2 regions of the Blautia liquoris genome follow, and region 1 is predicted to be linked to the other one. Evidence: riboswitches for the same ligand, from Rfam matches in the RefSeq annotation. Region 1 holds a riboswitch; the other holds the start of a gene.
The links. A riboswitch is a leader RNA that binds a small molecule or an ion and turns the genes downstream of it on or off. The one in region 1 is predicted to bind lysine.

Region 1 (4,230 bases):
CCTTCACCGACGCCATCGACAACATCGTTCGCACCATTTCTTACTTTATCTCCAGCAGTGTCCCCATTGTTGTCTATGTCAGTATTATTGTCTCTTACCTTATCATCGGTTTTGTCTTTATCATCAATTCTGTCGTTATTATCAACTTTGTCGTTATCTGTTCCATCTGTAGTTGTTCCATTGTCCGTACCGTCTGTGGCATCATTCGTATTGTTATTTCCGCATGCTGTAACGCCTGTAAGCATAATTACCATCAGACAGCCAATCAGGATTTTTTTCATGTGTTTCATCATAACTCTCCTTTGCTCATTCAATAGATATTTTGATTCCATGATACCATCGTCCGCTTCGCACTTTGTGCTTGTGCAGTTCTGGAATCATTCATTGATAGGAGTAGTATGCGAAAAATCAATGGAATTATTCACAAAAAATACGATGTTGCGGGTAAAATACTCATCCGGCAATCACATCGCTCATATCATACAGACCGGCCGGTTTATTGGCAAGGTATCTTGCTGCTTCCAGTGCACCTTTTCCAAATACACCTTTAGAACTTGCCTGATGACAAATCGTGATCACTTCATCTGTTCCTGCGAAGATCACGTCATGATCGCCCGCTATGGTTCCGCCGCGGACAGAAGAAATCCCGATTTCCTTTGAATCTCTTTCTTCATGTCTCTGGCTGCGGTCAAAGCAGTAATGATACTGCTTGTCCAGCGCCTGATTCAGGTGATCTGCCAGAGCAATCGCCGTCCCGCTGGGTGCATCTTTTTTTAATCTGTGGTGTTTTTCCACGATTTCCATATCGAATCCTGCCGGGGCCAGAACTTTTGCTGCATCCTGTATCAGTTTAAACAAGACATTAATGCCAAGAGACATGTTCGCCGAGTGAAGAATTGCTGTCTCTCGGCTCATCTTAGAAACGAGGTTTAGTTGTTCCTCAGTTAGTCCCGTTGTACAAAGTACCAGGGGCAGTTTTCTCTGCCCGCAGTACTCAAGTACACGATTCGTTGCTTTATAGGATGAGAAATCTATCATAACATCTGCATTAACTTTGCAGTTGAAAATATCTGTATAGACAGGATAGCTGCAGTCTCCTTCTCCTGAAATATCGATTCCGGCAACAATCTCCATATCATCATCATCAAAAATCAGGTCTGAGATCACGTGTCCCATATGTCCATTGCAGCCATTCATAATTACTTTTATCATAAGAGTCCCATATCTTTCATCACATTGTGTAATAGTTTCTTGTTATCAGGTTCCATCTCACAAAGCGGCAGTCGAAGTGGCCCCACATCCCAGCCCTGCAGATTCATGGCGGTCTTTACAGGGATGGGATTCACTTCGCAGAACAAGGCTTTGCAAAGCGGCATGACATCAAGCTGCATTCGGGCACTTTCTCTCACATTCCCATTAAAGAATTGCATAACCATGTCATGCATATATTTTGGGGCGACATTTGACACAACAGAGATCACTCCGAGTCCGCCAAGGGAAAGAATCGGAACAACCTGATCATCATTTCCCGAATAAAGATCAATCTCACCATCCGTAAGATGCATCAGCTCCGCTACCTGAGAGATATTGCCGCTGGCTTCTTTCACACCGACAATATTTTCGACATTCTTTACAAGATATGCTATCGTTTTCGGCTGAATATTGCATCCTGTCCTGCCGGGGACATTGTACAGTATTGCCGGAATAGAGATTGAATTCGCTATCTTTGTAAAATGTTCGATCAGACCTTTCTGCGTCGCCTTGTTATAATAAGGTGTAACGAGAAGAACCGCATCAGCCCCTGCTTCCTCTGCCTCTGTCGATGTCCGGACTGCCGTTGCGGTATCATTAGAACCTGTGCCTGCAATCACAGGAACACGGCCATTCACTTGTCTGATACAATGACGGATAGTCTTTACGTGCTCCTCGTGTGAAAGCGTGGAAGCCTCCCCTGTCGTACCACAGATAATAATCGCATCTGTGCCATTATTTATCTGATCTTCGATTATTTCAGAAAGTTTCTCAAAATTCACATCCCCATTGTCCTTCATTGGAGTTATTATTGCAACTCCTGCTCCTTTAAATACAGCCATATCTTTCCTCCTTCTTGACAGCAGTGTTCATGATCCGCTCCTTATATATATATGTTATGATACCAGGGTCAAAAGGTCCTGCGTTTCATGCTTGCATGAAAAAGCATGACCTTGGGACCCGAACAAACATGAGAAAGCAACCCCATATCTACGGGTACTAAAAAGGAGACGGAGCATGAGCGCCGTCTCTCGTATATACTTAAACCATATACATGGGATAGCACTCCACCTTGCGATGACAGTCGTGCCACTGTTAATGTCACGCCCAAGAACTATAACCCAGATGCTATATTCTTTCGGCATCTTTCCCTTTCTGCTGTTTTCACCTGTTTCTGGAACATCCAACATCATACTCTTGAAAAATGCAACCTCTATCTTCAATCTTTATTTAATTTTCATAATAACATCTGTTTATATCATTGTCAAGAACTGTTTTCACCCCTGATCCGCATATTCGAGTTTACTCACAGATACTTCATAGGCCACACGCTTTTCTGATTCGGTCTCACTGAGTCTTTTGACATACTCCCTGCTCTGGATCCTTCCCCAGACCAGAACGTGTCCACCTACTGAAAATGCAGAAGCAAACCTGGCATTCCTTCCCCAGCATATACAAGGTATATAGTCTGACTTTCCATATGGACGATTAACGGCAATCAGCAAATCGGCGATTTCTCTTCCGAGAGGCGTTTTTCGGTAAACAGGAGGTTTGCATATGTAGCCATCCAGGAATATCTGGTTGGTTTTGACGGAATCATCTTCTTCCTCCACGAAGGTGATCTCACGGGCAAAGACGGACAGTACCAGGCGGTTTTTCTTCTCTTCATGTCTGTTGTAGGAGCGGAACTGGCCCGTCACTAGTATGTATTCGCCATCATAATCCTGTGTCACATCGATCAGTCTCTCGGATATCATAACCGGAATGATATCTGTTGCATCGCTGAGACGTTTTACATTAACGTCTACCAGATAAAAACCTTCCCCGAATACCTGATGACTGAATGTAAACTGTGACACTACCTCTCCCATAATTTGTACCTGATTGTTTTCAATAATCTTATCTGCCATGAATAAATAGTTCCCCTTTCTCTTGTTGGTATCTTATATTAAACATATTTATTCACCACAAATAGATCTTAGAACAATTATTTTTTGTAATTTCTATCCCTGTTCAAATCCGACAATTTATGCTATACTACGACCGTGTAGTTTGACGGTTAAGAAAAGAAGGTAAATATAAATGAAAACGAAAAGAAATGATGTAAGAAATGTCGCTATCATTGCCCATGTAGATCACGGCAAGACAACGCTGGTTGACGGACTGCTCCGACAAAGTGGTATTTTCCGCGCAAACCAGGAAGTTCAGGATCGAGTCATGGATTCCAATGCGATAGAACGTGAACGTGGAATCACAATACTGTCCAAGAATACAGCCGTAAATTATAAGGGAACGAAGATTAACATCATAGATACCCCCGGACATGCTGATTTTGGAGGAGAAGTTGAACGTGTTCTGAAGATGGTAAACGGTGTAATCCTGCTGGTAGACGCTTTTGAAGGACCCATGCCACAGACAAAGTTCGTGCTCCAGAAAGCACTGGATCTCGATCTGAAGGTGATTGTCTGCATTAATAAGATTGATCGGCCAGAGGCAAGACCCGCTGAGGTTATTGATGAGGTATTAGAGCTGCTCATGGATCTGAATGCATCCGATGAACAGCTGGACTGCCCGTTCCTTTATGCCTCTGCCAAGGGTGGTTTTGCTCTTGATAATCTGGAGGATGAGCCAAAAGACATGACTCCGATCTTCGAAACAATATTAAACTATATCCCCGCTCCAGAAGGTGACCCTGACAAAGGCACCCAGGTACTGATCAGCACAATTGATTATAATGAATATGTTGGCCGAATCGGTGTTGGAAAAGTAGATAACGGCAAAATCAAGATAAATGAAGATATCCTGCTGCTGAATCACCATGACCCTCAAAAACAAGAGCGTGTAAAGGTAAGCAAACTTTATGAATTCGAGGGACTGAATAAAGCAGAAGTCCAGGAAGCAGGGATTGGCTCTATTGTTGCGATATCGGGGATCCCCGATATCCGTATCGGTGATACCCTTTGTGATCCATCGAATCCA
Region 2 (4,230 bases), 370 kb from region 1:
TTTTAACACAGTAACTTGGCCCACAATACAGTTTTCCAGAACGTTCATGTTACTAAAAAGGTTAAACTGCTGAAACACCATCCCCATGTGTGCACGGTATGCGGGAAGATCATAATTGGGATCCAAAATACTTTTTCCCCTATACAGGATCTGCCCGCCGCTGGGCTTCTCCAACAGATTGATACAGCGAAGCAAGGTTGATTTTCCCGAGCCTGAGGAACCGATAATCGTGACCACTTCTCCCTTGTCAACAGAAAGATCAATATCCCTTAAAACTTCATTTTTACCAAAATTCTTTTTTAAATGTTCTATCTTTATGATTTCTGACATAGCAATCCCTCTCTATTTTTCCTCCGAAATCGGTACATAATCTGCCGGTCCATCTAATCTTTTCTCCACGTAGCGCAGGATTCTTGTTATCGTAAATGTCAATATAAAGTAGATCACACAGATAATCGTATAGGTCTGGAAAAACATATAATTCGTTCCTGCTGCAGATTTCCCCTGGAAAAACAATTCCGTCACAGATATGATGCTCAGAACAGAAGTATCCTTGATGTTGATGACGAATTCATTTCCGGTTGCCGGCAGGATATTTCTAAGTACCTGCGGTATCACAACCTTGCGCATGGTCTGTCCATGTGTCATGCCAAGTGCCTCTGCTGCCTCGAACTGTCCCGAATCAACCGCAAATATGCCGCCGCGTACAATCTCTGACATATAGGCACCGGTGTTAATCGAAACGATAAACAGGGCAGCTCCCGTGCGGTTCAGATTGAATCCAAATAGCAATGCCGTTCCATAATAAAACATTGCAGCCTGAACAATCATAGGTGTACCACGAAAAATTTCCACATAGGCATTTAAAATCCATCCAAAGATCTTCTGCAAAATCTTTTTGATCTTGTTTTCAGAAATCGGTATGGTGCGATACACTCCTACCAAAATCCCGATGATGCCGCCGATCACAGTGCCGGAAAGTGCCAGAAACATCGTCATCCCCGTGCCTCGAAGGAACATCTTCCCATTCTGTCTTAAGATTCGGACAAATGAATTCTCTTGGCTGTTTTCCTCTTCTGCTGCCGGCTGATTCGCCGTAGCGTCATCCATGATCTTATCTCGCTCGCTCTGAGGAATTCTGGCCAGTATTTCATCTATCTTGGCAAGATCAGGGTCTCCTTTTCTCATACCAATCGCAACTGCGGTATCATCCGGACTGGTTTCAAAACCCTCGCTTTCCTTGAACTGAACCATCTTCAGTTTTGGATTGACACTTTGTGCTGTAACCCCTTCTGGTCTCTCGCTGACATAGGCATCGATAATACCTGACTGAAGCGCCACTCTCATTGCAGGAAAATTATCCATCGCCTCTTGCTTGTCTACTCCCGGAATCTGGTCAATGACAGTATAATGAAATGTAGAGAGCTGAGCGGTCACTTTCGCATCTTTAAAATCATTGAGACTTTTCGCTTTGGCATATTTCGTGTCCGCCCTGGTTACCATAACCAGATTTGACTCATAATACACATCGGAAAAGTCCATCTGCTCTCTTCTCTCAGCTGTCGGTGACATACCGGCGACGATGGCATCGATCTTGCCGGACTCAAGAGCAGGCGGAAGTCCATCCCACTCTGTTTTTACAATCACAAGCTTGCGTCCCAGTTCATCGGCAATTCTTTTTGCGATTTCTACATCATAGCCTCCGGCATAAGATTTATCCCCTTGAATTGGGACAGCGCCGTGATCGTCAGAATTCTGTGTCCAGTTAAACGGGGCATAGCCTGCCTCCATTCCCACGCGGAATTCCTTTTGATTTTCCCCTTCTGCCTGTGCCTTAATTGCAAGCCCCGGCATCATACTGATCATCAGAATCAGAAGTAATGACAGGACCGAAACTTTCTTCTTCATATTCTTCTCCTTCTCATAGACTTTTCTAAGTCAAACCTGTACCCTGCATGAATAAAAAAAACACTCTTGAAAAACCAGAGCGCTCACTTTTATCACCTTATTGTAAACATAGCGCAACTTAGTTAAACACTAAGACAGTCCACAGGCTGTTAACCTATGTCCCAACCGGATTGTACAAGAGATACCCTCCGATTTCGGCAATATTCCCTAGTTCTGCTTCCTCGTGTCTCTTCACTCCACAGTGTTAATAAATATCGCAACCTCTACCTCAATACTTGAGATGTCCCATATTTTGTTTTAAGATTCTTTTTACTATCCTAGCCCTTTATTCTCATCTTGTCAAGTTTCGTTTTATGGTATAAGCTATATTTACATAGTTTTCAATTTGAAAAGGAGGGTTTTTATGAGATTTTCTGACATGCTCTATCAACGGGTCGACTTTGAAAAATTAAAAAAGGATTTTTACGGGCTTTACGATGCTTTTTCCAATGCCAGATCAGGCGCAGAGCAGTTTGAAGTTCACCAAAAATATTATGAGCTGACGGATCACGCCATGACTGAGATGACAATTGCCGAGATCCGGCATGACATCAATATGTCTGACGAATTCTACGGTGCAGAGCAGGATTATTATGATGCGAACCGTCCCATGTTCCAGAATTTGATTGTCCGTTATCAGAAAATGCTCTATGAATCGGAGTTTCGCCCCTATCTGGAGAAAAAGATCGGTCCGGTGGCATTTAAAAATATTGAACTTGCCACAAAATCAATCGATGAGAAGATTCTTCCCCTGATGCAGGAGGAAAATGCACTGCAGACCAGATATAACAAACTTTTGGCCACAGCTAAGATTGACTGGGAGGGTGACACATTAAATCTCTCCCTGATGACTCCTCATATGCGTGATCCCAATCGCCAGACTCGCATAAAAGCCTGGAACAAATTCTCCAGTTTCTTTACAGACAACCAGGAAGAACTCGACGATATCTATGACAAACTGGTCAAAAACCGCACGACACAGGCAGAGAAACTGGGCTATAAGAACTATCTCACCCTCGGATATTACCGGATGAACCGCAACTGCTATGGTCGCTCGGACATCCAGCAATTCCGCAAGCAGGTAAAACACGATCTTGTTCCGTATGCCGAAAAGCTTCACGAAAAGCGCAGAGCACGCCTCGGTCTCGATACCCTGCGTTATTATGACGAGGATGTCTATTTTAAGAGTGGAAACCCTTCTCCGACCGGAACCCCAGAAGAGATTCTTGCAGCCGGAAGAAAGATGTACAACGAACTATCCCCGGAAACCGGAAAGTTTATGAACTTCATGTGTGACAATGAACTTTTTGACGTAATTGGGCGAAAGACGAAAAAGACCGGCGGGTATATGACCTATCTTCCGGATTATAAATCCCCCTTTGTATTCGCCAACTTTAACGGAAGCAGCGGAGACGCCGATGTGATTACACACGAGTGCGGACATGCATTCCAGGGATGGATTGTTGCGGATGATCCCATCCGAGAACACGCTGACATCACAATGGAAACCGCTGAAACTCACTCCATGTCCATGGAATTCTTCACGGAACCATGGATGAATCTTCTCTTTGGAAATCGCGCAAAAGATTACGTCGACATGCATTTTGAAGACTCCATTCTCTTCATCCCCTACGGAACCATGGTAGATGAATTCCAGGATATCTGCTATGAAAATCCCGCCCTTTCGCCAAAAGACCGAAACGCCGTGTGGAGAGATCTTGAGAAACAGTACAAACCTCATCTGAACTATGCGGGAAATAAATACTACGAGGAAGGCGGTTTCTGGCAGAACAAACACCACATCTATGACAGCCCGCTTTATTATATCGACTACTGTATCGCCGGGACAGATGCACTTCAATATAAAGTGTGGATGGATCAGGATTACAAATCCGCCTGGGAGAGTTACCTGAAACTCTGCCGCCTGTCCGCTTCCGATTTCTTCACAAACTTGATCAAAGATGTCGGACTGATCAACCCCTTTGAAGATGGCTGTATGAGATACGTAGTGAAAAAACTGGATAAATAGTTAAAGTTCAATGAAAGCCGCTCAGTTTTGAGCGGCTTTCAAAAATCATGATTTATTTTATTATGCTGTTATCAGAATGACGGAACCACTGCACCTGCATACTTGTCTTCCATGAACTTCTTCGCTGTATCGCTTGTCAGTGCTTCAACAAGGGCTTTTGTCTTCTCGTTGTCTTTGTCATCTTTACGAACTGCGACAATATTGCTGTATGTGGTCGCCGCTACAGAGGATGCATCTTCTGTAGCAAGGGCATC

Region 2: another riboswitch for lysine. It lies ahead of INP51_RS16460 (ABC transporter permease subunit); the one in region 1 lies ahead of dapA (4-hydroxy-tetrahydrodipicolinate synthase).

The regions. Positions count from the first base shown of each region.
Region 1 covers NZ_CP063304.1:295,748-299,977, reverse strand. Annotated here, with positions in the region: gene INP51_RS01420 (hypothetical protein) at 1-293, opposite strand, end outside; gene dapB (4-hydroxy-tetrahydrodipicolinate reductase) at 454-1,212, opposite strand; gene dapA (4-hydroxy-tetrahydrodipicolinate synthase) at 1,209-2,093, opposite strand; lysine riboswitch at 2,304-2,475, opposite strand; gene INP51_RS01405 (single-stranded DNA-binding protein) at 2,529-3,161, opposite strand; gene typA (translational GTPase TypA) at 3,334-4,230, shown strand, end outside.
Region 2 covers NZ_CP063304.1:3,448,918-3,453,147, forward strand. Annotated here, with positions in the region: gene INP51_RS15695 (amino acid ABC transporter ATP-binding protein) at 1-330, opposite strand, end outside; gene INP51_RS16460 (ABC transporter permease subunit) at 343-1,908, opposite strand; lysine riboswitch at 2,010-2,182, opposite strand; gene INP51_RS15705 (M3 family oligoendopeptidase) at 2,312-3,976, shown strand; gene INP51_RS15710 (MetQ/NlpA family ABC transporter substrate-binding protein) at 4,048-4,230, opposite strand, start outside.